DNA from 2 places in the Paenibacillus sp. PvR133 genome. Region 1 is predicted to be linked to the other one. Evidence: riboswitches for the same ligand, from Rfam matches in the RefSeq annotation. Region 1 holds a riboswitch; the other holds the start of a gene.

Region 1 (7,383 bases):
TATGGTAAGCAGGAGCTGTGCGAACTGGCAGAAGCGGCTGGCAAAACGGGTACCGTGCTGGTGGTGGATGAAGCATTCATTGATTTTATCCCGCTGGAACGGCGAATCTCACTACTGCCTGTGCTGGATCGTTATCCTCATGTGATTTTGATCCGGTCAATGACCAAATTTTATGCCATTCCTGGCTTGCGATTGGGCTATGCGATTGCTCATCCAGATTATATCCGGCGAATGACGGCCAAACAGGTGACCTGGAGTGTGAATGGATTGGCGTTGCTGGCTGGGGAGGCGTGTTTGAGAAGTGGGCAAGCATATGAGCACCAAACACAGGAGCTGATTGCTACGGAGCGCAACCGCCTGTTGACCGCCTTGGCGGAATGGGGCTGCGGTGTTGTTCCCGGCGAAGCCAATTACGTGCTGGCAAGGGCGCCGGGTACGTGGAGCGCATCGGCGATTCAGCAGGCGCTTGGACAACGCGGAATTCTTATACGTAGCTGTGCTATGTATCCGGGACTGACGACGAGCCATTTTCGAATTGCGGTCAAGGATGCAGAAGCCAACGCCAGGCTGCTGTCTGTATTGGGTGAAGTGCTGGAGGAGGAGCAGCGGCGTGACAGTTAGCTTGATTATCCTGGCAGCCTATCTTTTGGACAGGCTGATCGGTGACCCGAGGTGGTTGCCACATCCAGTCATCGGTATGGGACATGCCATTTCAGCATTGGAAAAAGCGATTCGCCGCCAGGCCCGAAGTGACCGGGGGTTGAAACGTGCGGGTATACTGCTTCCACTCATTGTGGCGGGAGGCTCCTTTACGCTCGCCTGGGCGCTATTGCACTTGCTTGCCTGGATTCATCCGTGGTTGTCTGTCGGCGTAGAAATGGTGCTGATTGCGACCACGATTGCTTCCAAAGGACTAAAGGACGCAGGAATGGCAGTATACCGAGCGTTGCAGGCGGATGACCTGGCTGCGGCACGGCGGGAGCTGGGCATGATAGTTGGGCGGGATACGCAACAGCTTGATGAGCCTGAGATTGTACGCGGTACCGTCGAAACGGTCGCTGAAAATATCGTGGACGCGATTATTTCCCCGCTTTTTTATGCCTTGATCGGGGGAGCACCCTTGGCGCTGGCTTATCGTGCTGTGAATACGCTCGATTCCATGGTTGGCTACAAAAATGAAAAGTATCTGCATTTAGGCTGGGCTTCAGCACGTCTGGATGATGTCGCTAACTACATTCCGGCACGCCTGACAGCGGCAATGCTTGTGGTAGCGGCGTGGATGTACAAGCGAGATGCTGCAAGAAGCTGGCGCACAGTCAAGCGAGACGCTCGTCTGCACCCAAGCCCGAACAGTGGCTTCCCGGAATCGGCTGTTGCCGGTGCACTGGGGATTCGTCTTGGAGGCTATAATGTGTATCATGGCGTGCGCTCCTTTCGTGCATACATGGGCGATTGGATACGACCGCTAGAGTCGAAAGATATACGGCATACGATCCAGCTGATGTTCGCCGTGTCCAGTATGTTTGTAGGATTGTGTTTGTTAGGAGCCGCAGGTTGTTTTGCCTTGGGATGGGTGCGGTGAGGAGTGACACACTGAATAATGATCGAGCAGGAAGTGACATGATCTTGAAACAAGATATAGCAGCAAAAAGGACAGTAGAATACGCACAAAGTCCGAACTCACAGGAGGATAAGGTGCCGTATGATGCTAAAGAAGATCTGCATTGGGACATGGAACTCGTGTTAGTTCGTCACGGCACAACCTTATGGAACAAGGAACGTCGATATCTAGGACACTCCGACTTAGGTTTGCTACCGGGAGCAGAGCAGGAATTAAAGCCTTTGCAAGAAAAATTGCAAGGGCAGTCCTTTGCTCGAATCTATTGCAGCGATTTAATGCGATGTCGCCAGACCTTGCAGATCATTGTGCCGGAATCAGAATTGACGTCTGGAGGTTCCCTATCTACTATGTCTCCTATGATGGAACCACGTCTGCGAGAGCTTCATTTTGGTGAGTGGGATGGAAAAACGTATGACATGCTCAAGGATGTGTCGTTGTATCGCGCTTGGATTGATGAGCCGCAACGGATAACCCCTCCTGGAGGAGAGTCTTGGGCAGATTTAGTGAATCGTCTACGGAAATTTCTTGACTCTCTGTATGAATGGCGTGTTGCTATGGAAGTTCAACCCATGGATTTGACTGCTGCGCCACCCTCTGTTTTGGTCGTTACGCATGGTGGCGTAATTCGTCAGTTAGCTTGCATGCTGATACCGGGCCATGATTTTTGGAGTTTGAATCCGAAGCCGGGAGAAGCATTTAGGATTCAATTGAGGCTGGCAGGACGGCACAATTACATAGCAGAAATGCTTCCTCATTAGGTTAGACACCAGCGGATAAAGAGGCTGTTTGGGTTGTAAGCCGCCTCTTTTTAACCTATAATCATCAAGTAAAAGAACGGCTTGACTACCACTACATCAAATATCCAGCAGACGAGGTCGGCGCAGCGTGATGAAACTATGGTTTCCCTTGCCTGCGCTGTTAAAAGGGAAGTCGGTGTGAGTCCGGCGCGGTCCCGCCACTGTAAATGGAAACATGCCCGTTAGTCCTGCTTTATGTGCTACTAAGCATATGAAAGAATTTCAGGACATGCATTTTACCATAAGTCAGGATACCTGCCCGTCCGCCTGTCACCATAATCCTTCGAGGAAAGGATGACGTGTTCGCAGTGACTGTCCATGCGGAAAGAAGCTGCCGCCTGCGCACGATCTGCGCTAACGTGACCCCTGTGTCCTGATATGAGGATGCGGGGTTTTTTTGATAGGAAAAGAAGGCTGGATTTAGAAGATATCTGATGATGTTCAAGTAACGCTCTTAACGATTTTTTTATGAAGGGGTGCAAATCATGGCAGGAAAAAAAATAAAGGTTTGGACAACAGGTCTATTGGTTCTGATTTTGGCAGTTGTGCTGAGTGCATGTGGAGCTAATGGGAAAAATGCTGAAAATAAAGAGAACCAGACTTCTTCACAGCAGCCGGGACAGACCGTAACCGCACAAGAGCCTCCGGGCAAAACAGTTTACCCACTCACAGTTAAGGATGCAACAGGACAGGAATTTACATTCAAAAAAGCGCCGGATAAAATCGTTTCCGTCTCCCCGGCAGAAACCGAGGCGCTGTTCGCCATCGGGCTGGATAAGGAAATTGTCGGTGTCTCCGACTACTCTGATTACCCAGAAGCAGCTACGAAAAAGCCTAAAGTGGGCGGTATTATGAAACCGAACGAAGAGGCGATCATTGCTGCTAACCCGGAAGTCGTTTTTGCAGGGATATCACTTAGTGAACAGGCTACGACCAAGCTGCGCGATATGGGAATTATGATTTTTAAAACGGAACCGAAGACAGTTGAAGATGTCATGGCTAACATCGAATTGTATGGGAAAATCACCGATCATCAGAAAGAAGCGAGAGCGGTGACTGACAAGATGAGAGCAGATGTAGCTGAAGTGAAAGAAGGAATTAAAAATATCGGTAAAGGGCAGAAGCTGCGGGTATACGTCGAGTTTTCACCAGGCTGGACAGTTGGTAAAGGCGAGTTTATGGACGAGCTGATCACGTTAGCGGGCGGCGAAAATGTAGGTGCCACGCAGAAGGGGTGGTACCAAATTAGTGAGGAAAATATTATTGCTGCGAACCCTGACGTGATTTTGTACAGCAAAAGTGTCAAGGACGACAAAACTGGTCAAACGCTCGGCGAAATCATTAAAGCTCGCAGTGGATGGGATCAAATATCGGCTGTTCGCCACAACCGGGTATTTGCCGTGGATGATAATTTGATTAGTCGTCCGGGTCCACGCGTAACGGAAGGTCTCAAGGAAGTGGCCAAGGGCGTGTATCCTGAAATTTTCAAATGAACCGTAAACTGATCGGCTTTGGAGGAACAGGTCTTGTCCTGCTGTTACTGACGCTACTGCTCTGTCTTGGCATCGGCTCGGCCAAGCTTCCGGTCAGCCAGATCACGGGCATTCTGGTTAACCACCTTCCATGGTTAGGCGATACGTTTACACCGGATTGGAATACATCCTCAGAGCAAATTATTTTGAAGGTCAGATTGCCACGAGTGTTACTGGGAATGTTGGTAGGAGCAGCGCTGGCGCTGGCGGGAGCCGGATTTCAGGGTGTGCTGCGTAATCCTTTGGCTGATCCGTATACACTGGGGGTATCCTCGGGGGCTTCGGTAGGAGCGGCAGTACTGATTTATTGGGGCCTTCAATTTTCATTTGTTGGCATATGGACGCTGCCGCTAGTGGCATTTACGACCGGAATGCTGACGCTGTGGATGGTGCTGACGTTGGCACGGGAAGGTGGAAAAATTCCGACACAAAGTCTCATTTTGTCGGGTGTGGTGATGCAATCCTTTCTGGGGGCGGTTGTTTCCTTTCTGACAGCCATGTCGAAGGAGACGGTCAATGAAATATTGTACTGGACGATGGGAAGTCTTAGCCTGCGCGGTTGGTCATATACAGGAATCCTTTTACCTTATGTGGTCATAGGACTGGTATTTCTATGGAACCGGGCACGTGTGCTGAATATTTTGGCTTTGGGTGAACGTCAGGCGGCTCACATGGGAGTTCATGTAGATGCGACGAAGCTATCTGTTCTGATCATTTCCACGCTGCTGACAGCAGCCGCTGTCTCGGTATGTGGAGTGATTGGCTTTGTGGGACTCGTTGTACCGCATATCATTCGTCTGGTGACAGGACCTGATTACCGGATGATTGTTCCATTATCTGCGCTCGGTGGAGCTATTTTTATGGCTTGGGCAGATACGGCGGCTCGCACGTTGTTAGCCCCCACGGAAATTCCTCTGGGCGTGATGACGGCCTTTGTTGGGGCACCGTTCTTCGCATATCTCCTGTACCGGAACAAGAAGCTGCGCAGGGGGGAAATGCTGTGACAGAACAAAGTGAATCACAGAAGGTACATGATCGGGCGTTAGAGGTAGCGGGTCTAACACGTGCCTATGGAGAGTTCCATGCGTTAAAGAATATAAGCTGGAGCGTCGACGAAGGAACTTGGTGGGGGATTATTGGTCCGAACGGCAGTGGAAAATCCACCTTGCTGCATTTGCTTTCCGGTGTAGATCAGCCAACTTCGGGAAACGTGCATATCTATGGCAAAAAGGTCGGTAGCTACAGCAGAAAAGAGCTTTCCCGACTCATAGCCGTACTCCAACAGGAAGGGCTTCCTCCAGTGGGATACACCGTCAGGGAAGTCGTAGAAATGGGACGTTTTCCTCATCAGGACTGGCTAGGCAGGGAAAAGGGTGTTGATGTGGAGGCGATCACGGATCGCGTGCTAGAGCGATTGGGTCTTACCACGCTGGCGGACAGAGCATTGGACCGCTTGAGTGGGGGACAGCGACAGCGTGTAGCTTTGGCAAAAGTAATGGTGCAGGAGCCACGAATATTGCTGCTGGACGAGCCTACGACCTATCTGGACTTGCGCTATCAGCTTGAATTTATGGAACTGCTGGCAGATTGGCGCCAAGAAACGGGTGTGACGATCATTGCGGTCTTGCATGATCTTAACTTGACAGCCCAATTTTGCGAAGATTTGCTTGTACTCAAGGATGGAATGGTTGAAGGATTGGGAGCTTCATGGAAGTTATTAACCGAGGATCGGATTCGACGAGTATACGGTGTTGAGCCTGTGATGCTTCCGCATCCCGATAGCGGTGTGCCGCAGCTCTTGCTGCGCAGGAGTGCTTCGGATACAGCAGATTAAATAAACGATGAAATACACTTAAAAAGAGCAGGGAGTGGAAGTTATGAACAACAAGCTGCGTCAGCTGATCGATAGCATTGCCCAGCCGGATGGGGTGGCGGCCTCGGCAGCTTCAGCCCATTTGGACCAATTAACAAAGCCACCGGGAAGTCTTGGAAAGTTGGAAAGTGTGGCCATTCAGCTAGCAGGAATTACAGGAGTGGATAAGCCTGAATTTGATCGTAAAACGGTTATGGTCATGGCTGCGGATCACGGGGTGTGTGAAGAGGGAGTCAGTGCCTTTCCGGCTGAGGTTACACAGCAAATGCTGTATAACATGCTGTCAGGTGGCGCGGCAATTAATGTGCTGGCACGCCATGCGGGCGCAGATGTCAAGGTGGTAGATGTTGGCGTGAATGCGGATGTCGCTCACGCGAATCTGGTGGACCGTAAGGTACGCATGGGTACTTCGAATATAGCTAAAGGGCCAGCGATGCTGCGTACGGAAGCGGAACAGGCGGTTTTGGCCGGAGCTGAAGCCGTAGCAGAAGCGGTCAAAGGTGGCACACGGCTATTCGTTACCGGAGAGCTGGGCATCGGGAATACGACAGCCAGCGCTGCGGTCGTATGTGCTCTCACCGGACTGGAGCCGGAAGTTATCGTAGGCCGGGGGACGGGTGTAGATATGGCTGGGCTTACCCGTAAAATATCGGTTGTCTGCCGTTCATTGGACGTGAACCAGCCAGATGCAAATGATGCGTTCGACGTACTCACTAAGGTCGGCGGTCTGGAGATTGCCGCCTTGGCAGGAGTCATCCTCGGGGCAGCCGCACATCGCTGTCCAGTCGTGTTGGACGGCTTTATTTCAGGCGCAGCCGCCCTCGTAGCGCGTGCACTTGCGCCTGCTAGCGCTGCGTACATGCTCGCTTCGCACGCCTCGGACGAGCGCGGGCACGCGGCGGTGCTCCGCCAGCTCAAGCTGGAGCCCATGCTTCATTTGGACATGCGGCTCGGGGAGGGCACAGGCGGTGCGCTTAGCTTGCACCTGATTGATGCGGCGTGCCGCATTATGCGCGAAATGGCGACCTTTGCCGATGCAGGCGTATCGGACGGTCAGGGAGCCGCGCAGCGATGAAAGCGCTCGTGACTGGCGGGGCACGCAGCGGGAAAAGCGGCTTTGCCGAGCGATTATGCATGTCGCGCGCGCCTGGCGCCTGCTACATTGCAACGGCGCAAGCCTATGACATGGAGATGAAGGAGCGCATCGCCCTTCATCGGGTCCAGCGCGAGTCTGCCGGATACGACTGGCAGACGCTGGAGGAAGCGCAGGCGCTGCCGGAGCTGCTGCGACGGCTTGGCGGCGATCAAGCGTCGCAGCCATCACCCGCGCCTATGGTGCTAGTCGACTGCCTAACCCTGTGGCTGTCGAACGTGCTACTGGCCGCAGGCGAGGACGGCGAAGCTGCGTCCAGAGCTGCCATTAATGAACTGGCGGCAGCTGTGGAGCAGTATCCGGGGCAGCTCGTCATCGTGACCAACGAGGTTGGTGACGGTATTGTGCCCGAATATCCGCTTGGTCGGCTGTATCGGGATTTGAGTGGGGTTATGAATCAGCGGATT
Region 2 (7,383 bases), 1.9 Mb from region 1:
CTACCTTCAACTTGCCTTTTTACCGTGCTGATGACCCGGATACCATTATAGCGACAATGGGTTGCCGTACCCGCACCATTTCTGACCGTTTCGGTAGAAACCGGCAGAGTGGCAAGGGAAATCTCTCCTTCAATACCATTAATCTGGTGCGGCTTGGCATTGAGTATGGTATTTGCACAGGCAAACGCCTGACACCTGACCGTGATCGCTTTGATGCGAGACTGGAAGAAGTTATGCGCATTGCGGTGGATGGCCTAATCCATCGCTATCAAATCCAGACCAGCCAACCGGCCAAAGCCTCGGACTTTATGATGCGCGAAGGGGTATGGGAAGGTGGAGAACAACTGGCGCCAGATGATAAGGTGGGAAGCGTACTAAAGCACGGTACGCTTTCGATCGGGTTCATCGGGCTGGCTGAGTGCATGAAGGCACTATACGGGAAACACCACGGGGAGGATGATTTCGTATACCGCGAGGCACAGCGAATCATCACTTCCATGCGCGTGTATTGCGATCGAATGAGTGAATATCACAATTTAAATATTACATTGTTCGCTACGCCTGCCGAAGGTCTGTCGGGCAAGTTCACATTGCTGGATCAACGTGATTTCGGAATTATTCCTGAGGTAAATGATCGAGAATATTACACGAATTCTTTTCATATTCCCGTGTATTATACGCTCCCGGCTGCTCGTAAAATCAGCTTGGAAGCTCCGTTCCATAACCTCTGCAACGCTGGTGCGATTTCATACATCGAACTGGACGGCAATGCGCGGAATAACCCGGATGCGTTTCTTAAAATTGTTCAGTACGCGCTGCATCAGAACATCGGCTATTTCTCTATCAACCACCCGGTGGATCGTTGTACGGAATGTGGTTATGAAGGGATTATCGGGACAAGCTGCCCCCAATGTGGCACAGATGAGGAGCATACACACTTTCAGCGCTTACGTCGGGTAACCGGATATCTGACAGGAGATTATACCGTTCGCTTTAATGCTGCAAAACAGGCAGAAGTTCGAGACCGGGTGAAACATAAGTGAATTTGTGTGGCTACATTCCGGAATCTCTGAACGAAGGATACGGCCTGCGCACTGTCGTGTTTATTAGCGGTTGCCGTCATGCCTGTCCCGGATGCTTTAATCCAGCGTCGTGGAGCTTCCGTGCAGGTGAGCCATTTACACCCCAACGACAACAGGAAGTCATTCGTGACATCATGGATAATCCGTTGTTGGACGGACTGACTCTCTGCGGGGGAGATCCGTTTTTCTCAGCAGCAGAATGCTCGCAATTTGTGCGTGACTTCCGCGAGGCCTGTCCCGACAGAACCGTGTGGGCTTATACTGGCTTTGTCTATGAAGATTTACTCACAGATCAGGAGCGACAGGAGCTAGCGCTTTTGTGCGATGTGATTGTGGATGGTCGTTTTGTAGAACAGCAAAAAGACCTGACCCTTCCCTTCCGGGGCAGTCGCAACCAGCGTCTGGTAGATGTAAAAGCCAGTATTCAGGCAGGCTATACCGTTTCATTGGCTTAACGCGAAGTTTACCCGGCAAGATGCTATATATCTAAGACAAGTCCCCATCATGGGTAAGGCTTGTCTTTTTTTCATATAGCTAACTGTTTCCATTGGAGTTTCTATTGCGCATCCTGTAAGTTTCACTTATGATGGTGAACAAGTATACGAGTGCATAATTATTCGTCATACCTTAACCGCATAGCTTGGAGATAGGTGTCTGTTCTATTCAGATCAGGCTTAAAAGGGAAGCCGGTGCAAATCCGGCACGGTCCCGCCACTGTAAACGGGGAACTTTCAGCTGTTCATATATCCACTGGTCCACAGACCGGGAAGGAATGCTGAGAGTCATGATCCGTAAGTCAGGAGACCTGCCTATTTTAACAACATCGCAAGTACCTACGGAAGATAGGGAGGTGTTAAGAGCAGTCGCCGTATTTTTGATTTTTTAATCACGGAGGCATTCTTTCCCCTACTTATTTTTAACTCTGGGGGAAGAATGCCTTTTTTGGTACGTAAAAATAAAACAGCTACCCACTAGGAGGAAAAGTACATGTCCATTATTGAATGGCCTGAATTGTCCGGCTTGATTAGCAGTAATCTGGGATATCCGCGTATCGGCGAAAACCGGGAATGGAAGAAAGCACTGGAACGCTTCTGGAACGGCAGCATTAACGAAAGCGAACTGCAGACGGAGATGAAAAGATTACGGTTGGAGCATCTGAGCAAGCAGCGTGACAAGGGGATTGATCGCATTCCTGTCGGAGACTTCTCCTATTACGATCACATGCTGGATACATCTGTAATGTTCGGTCTGGTACCCGAACGGTTCAACCATCGTCCCGCAGGTCCGGTTCCTCTGTCCGTATATTTTGGGATCGCTCGTGGACAGAAGGGAGCAACCGCCAGTGAAATGACCAAATGGATGAATACCAATTATCACTACATCGTTCCTGAATTGGCAAACGCAGTCCCGGTGTTCACTGAAAATAAACCCTTACAGGCTTATCGTGAAGCAAAACAAGAACTAGGCATTGATGGGAAACCGGTCCTCATCGGCCCCTATTCATTCGTTACCTTATCCAAAGGCTATGATCGTAAGGATTTGGCCACCATCGTACGAAGCTTCCTGCCACTGTACACCCGTATCCTGTCTGAACTAGCGGCAGAAGGCGTTCAGTGGGTCCAAATCGATGAACCTGTCCTAACCACCTCATTCCCGGCAGAGGATTTGGACATTATTCAGGAAGTCTATGAAGCTTTGACTCAAGCTGCGCCCTCCTTGAATATAATGCTGCAAACCTACTTTGGCAGCCTGGACCATTATGAGCGTCTGTCCGCACTTCCGGTACAGGGGCTGGGTCTTGATTTTGTGTATGATGATGGCGAAAATCTTCAGCATATATTGCAGCATGGCTTCCCTAAAGGAAAAACGCTGGGCGCTGGGGTTATTGACGGGCGCAATATATGGCGAAGCGACCTGAACGCTGTGGCTGCCCTGCTGGGTCAGTTAGCAGAACAAACCACTGCCGCACAGCTTATCGTACAGCCATCATGCAGTCTGCTGCATGTGCCAGTCAGTCTGGAGGCAGAGCACAAGCTGGACAAGGAGCTGGTGCAAGCGCTGGCCTTTGCCGATGAAAAGCTGGAGGAAATCGCCGTCCTGACGGCTGCACTTGGCAAACACGATCCTTCCGCACCCGCCAAGCTTGAGCAAAGTGCGGATGCGGTAGCCCGTTTCAACAGTTCAGCGGCACGCGTACAGACAGCTGCCGATCTGGCCGACCTGTTGGCAAAAGAGCCTCTGTCACGCAGCGTTCCTTTCGCCGAGCGTCGTGAGATTCAGCAAAATAAGCTGAAGTTGCCTCCACTGCCTACGACGACCATTGGTAGCTTCCCGCAAACCGCCGAGATCCGCAAGGCCCGCCTGCACTATCGCAAAGGAGAATGGTCAGCCGAGCAATACCGGGCGTTCATCCAACAGCAAATTAAGGAATGGATTGATATTCAAGAGGACATTGGCATTGACGTGCTTGTTCATGGGGAATTTGAGCGGACCGATATGGTTGAATTTTTTGGCGAAAAGCTGAACGGCTTTGCTTTTACGCAAAACGGATGGGTGCAGTCCTACGGCTCCCGCTGTGTTAAACCGCCGATTATATACGGAGACGTTTCCTTCGATCAGCCCATGACCGTGGAAGAAACGGCATTCGCCCAATCGTTAACCTCCAAGCCTGTTAAGGGAATGCTTACAGGCCCTGTGACCATTTTGAACTGGTCTTTTGAACGTAACGATATTCCTCGTAGTCAAGTTGCTTTACAGTTGGCTCTGGCATTACGGGCAGAGGTAGAGGCACTGGAACAAGCGGGCATCGGCATGATTCAGGTCGATGAGCCTGCAATTCGTGAAGGACTTCCGCTGAAAAAAGAACAACAGCAAGCCTATCTGGATTGGGCGGTTCAAGCCTTCCTTGTGACCACGGCCACCGTTGAGCCTGCGACCCAAATCCATACGCACATGTGCTATTCCGAATTTCAGCATATGATTCAGTCCATCTCCGATATGGATGCCGACGTTATATCTATTGAAACTTCGCGAAGTCACGGAGAACTGATTGTCAGCTTTGAAGATCAGGTATACGACAAGGGCATCGGTCTGGGCGTGTACGATATTCACAGTCCGCGCATCCCCGATGTATCAGAAATGCTAAGCATGATCCAGCGTGCCCTGCGCGTACTGCCATCAGATTTGTTCTGGGTTAATCCGGACTGTGGTCTGAAAACCCGCACCAAGGAGGAATCTATCGCCGCCTTGCGACTAATGGTACAAGCGGCTCAAGCAGCCCGGGCTGCATTGGCTGTATCCAACTAATTTTTTTATCGTATCGAATCGCGCCATCATTTCACCATATCCTATTCCCCTTTCCGGCCCTTTTTGCTAAAAGCCGGGAAGGGGATTTATTCTAGGTCATATAATGTATAAACGCCTTGAATATGCTCCATTTTCATCTCCTTCATATGTACGCCTAAGCCATGTTCTTGATCCCAGGAGCAACTAAAATTCAAATAGAGTTCATCCTTTGCCGATGAGTCGGAAATCAGTATAGACACAAGCTGTATTCGATCCAGCAATTGTTCCGGCCGCTCCACATAAGGCGCATATTCATCTGGGTCCTCTCCCCATATACTGTAAGCATTCCGGTACTTTTCCACTATGCCAGCATAATGATGGTGTATGGACTCCAACACTTGAGGATGAATAGCTGACGAATATTCCATATACTGCTCCCATGTGTTTTTTTGCAACTGTGTAGGTTCTTCTATAGTCTGTGCCTGTTCTTCGGAGTCAGCCCCCACGATAAATTCGACTTCTACTTCCGAGGGCTGCCCGCAAAAATTAAGATGTACTACACCACGCAGAACAATCTCCTCAGATACATCCCAAGACTCATCATCCTGTTCCAGTTCCATATACCAATGTTTCCAATCCACCCTTTACCCACCTCTTCATAAAAAGTAATATTTAACCCTATTGAATACTTTACAATCTATCATTTTAATGAATGAAATTAAAGTAGCATCCTATTTGTGCTTCCAGCCATATTTCGAGTAATTTCCAAATAAAAATACTTTTTTCTACAACATTCGCTATTCAATAAAGCCTTCAAGAAAGAAAATCTGCCCATTTCGGCACAAATATTTTATTATTAAAAATTTAGTACCTTGCATTAATCAGTACATGATGTTAAATTATACCTGACTACTGTTCTATAATTAGTACCCGTGACAAATTATGCACAAACACACGTTTCTTCCCCTTATTCCGAACGACACCTATGAATTATTGATAACATCCAGGAAGGGAGCACCGCTCGTGAATGTGAACATCCAATTCAAAAAAGGGGTACTGGAACTGTGCGTTCTAGTTCTAATTGGACGCAGAGACCGTTATGGCTACGAGTTGGCTCAAGCCGTCTCCCGTCATATTGAAGTAGCTGAGGGAGCCCTATATCCATTGCTCCGCCGTCTGGTATCAGAAGGATACTGCACAACGTATTTACAGGAATCGACCGAGGGGCCTCCTCGCAAATATTATCGGCTGACCGATACTGGCAGTCATTATACAAGAATACTTACGCGGGAATGGAATGATTTTGTCCATAATGTCGCAAGCCTACTGGAGGAAGGAAATTCCGATGAATAGAAAACAGTTTCTTACAGAGGTGGAACAGCGTCTTTCTCCTCTCCCTGCAGAGGTACGCAATGAGCTGCTTAGTGATTTGAGCCAGCATTTTGACTACGGGTTGGTTAATGGCAAAAGCGAAAGTGAGATTGCCAATGAGCTGGGTAACCCGGAGGATATTGCCCGAGAAGCGTTGGATGATCCCAATGCAGCCTGGAACGCTTCTCCTCCGCTTCGTCAGGGAAGCTTCGCACGCAATCTTTTTACTTTCTTAGGGCTGCTGTTTCTCAATTTGCTAATCTCCATCCCTATTATGGCTACCCTATGGGCAGTATGGGCTTCATTGACCGTGGTATCGGTCAGCTTCATTGCAGCCCCCCTTCTCGCCGTTACTGATTATGCACTAAACAGCACCTTTTACCCGGCCAAATTCTTTTTCTCTATCACGATGACGGGTATAGGTCTATTGCTGCTGCCTGGAGTACGTTATCTCTTACTCCTTATGGTCAAGGGCACAGTACGATACTGGAAATGGAATCAGACTACCCTGAGGGGAGCTTACTAACAACATGAATAAAAAGTGGTTTATTGCAGCAGGTCTGTGCATTGTGATCGGTGTAGCCGGAATGGTGGCTTACGGTGCCCCATGGAGTCAACAAGTCATGAAGGAAACAACTGCGATTAACAAAAAATGGACGTTCACACGTGGTCAGCTACAGAAGCTGAAAGTGGAAAGTTCTGATGATGTCTCTATTTTGTTTACTCCCGGCTCTGGCGACCAAGGTACGATACGCATTAGTGGAGAAGTTCAGACAAAAGTAGCCGACCAAATTCATAATGCCCGAATTGAGAACGGTAAGCTTACGATTCAATCGGAGCCGGCCGCTTCCTTGTCATTTCTTTCGATCACCCCTGATGTGGATCAAACGATTACCATAGAGATGCCCTCCGGCGAAACACTAACTGACCTACAGGTAGATGCACATTCAGGGAATGTAAAACTTCAAGATGCCTCCGTGCAGAATACTTCCATCACCGCTACTTCAGGCACTGCCGAGATTACAAACCTCCAAAGTACCCACCTGATCGCAAATTTAACATCCGGCAATTTTACAGCCAGTCAGCTTGCAGCAGATATGGAGTTGAAGCTTACTTCAGGCGATGTTACCATCCGCGATTATAGCGGTAATGGCCTTATTTCCCTAACCTCAGGGGAGACAAATATTACACAACGTGCCGTAGCCAACTTGGAAGTGAATGCTGATTCTGGTGACGTGAAGATTAAACAAGCTCCCGATTTTAAAGGTGTTTATAATGTCCACTCTGACTCTGGGAGTATAGATATTCCCGAATCTGTTCCCGGTAGTGTGAACGTGATAAAGGTAGAAACCACCTCAGGGGATATTAATATTTCCAAATAGGAGACCTCTAGATGAATACCTCATCAGAGGCGAAGTTTGGTTCAATGAGTTTAACCTTGTATAATGTAACCATGTGCTCACATGCACAACCACGTTATGGAGTGAAAAGGAGGAGACTGGATGGAACTTAAGAATAAAACAGCCATTATTACAGGAGCCAGCAAAGGAATCGGTAAAGCAATTGCCGAAACTTTAGCTAAGGAAGGCGTTAACCTGGGATTAATCTCACGAACATTGACTGACCTGCAAAAGCTGCAGGATTC

The links. Region 1 has a riboswitch for cobalamin ahead of JOE49_RS12510 (ABC transporter substrate-binding protein). Riboswitches for the same ligand answer to the same signal wherever they lie in the genome.
Region 2: another riboswitch for cobalamin. It lies ahead of metE (5-methyltetrahydropteroyltriglutamate--homocysteine S-methyltransferase); the one in region 1 lies ahead of JOE49_RS12510 (ABC transporter substrate-binding protein).

Annotation. Positions count from the first base shown of each region.
Region 1 is NZ_JAFIBS010000001.1:2,847,689-2,855,071, forward strand. Features, by position in the region: gene cobD (threonine-phosphate decarboxylase CobD) at 1-621, shown strand, start outside; gene cbiB (adenosylcobinamide-phosphate synthase CbiB) at 611-1,582, shown strand; gene JOE49_RS12505 (histidine phosphatase family protein) at 1,621-2,379, shown strand; cobalamin riboswitch at 2,502-2,695, shown strand; gene JOE49_RS12510 (ABC transporter substrate-binding protein) at 2,904-3,911, shown strand; gene JOE49_RS12515 (FecCD family ABC transporter permease) at 3,908-4,954, shown strand; gene JOE49_RS12520 (ABC transporter ATP-binding protein) at 4,951-5,784, shown strand; gene cobT (nicotinate-nucleotide--dimethylbenzimidazole phosphoribosyltransferase) at 5,828-6,898, shown strand; gene cobU (bifunctional adenosylcobinamide kinase/adenosylcobinamide-phosphate guanylyltransferase) at 6,895-7,383, shown strand, end outside.
Region 2 is NZ_JAFIBS010000001.1:913,880-921,262, forward strand. Features, by position in the region: gene JOE49_RS04020 (anaerobic ribonucleoside triphosphate reductase) at 1-1,043, shown strand, start outside; gene nrdG (anaerobic ribonucleoside-triphosphate reductase activating protein) at 1,040-1,537, shown strand; cobalamin riboswitch at 1,714-1,909, shown strand; gene metE (5-methyltetrahydropteroyltriglutamate--homocysteine S-methyltransferase) at 2,070-4,388, shown strand; gene JOE49_RS04035 (DUF6985 domain-containing protein) at 4,475-5,008, opposite strand; gene JOE49_RS04040 (PadR family transcriptional regulator) at 5,391-5,720, shown strand; gene JOE49_RS04045 (DUF1700 domain-containing protein) at 5,713-6,264, shown strand; gene JOE49_RS04050 (DUF4097 family beta strand repeat-containing protein) at 6,269-7,120, shown strand; gene JOE49_RS04055 (3-ketoacyl-ACP reductase) at 7,241-7,383, shown strand, end outside.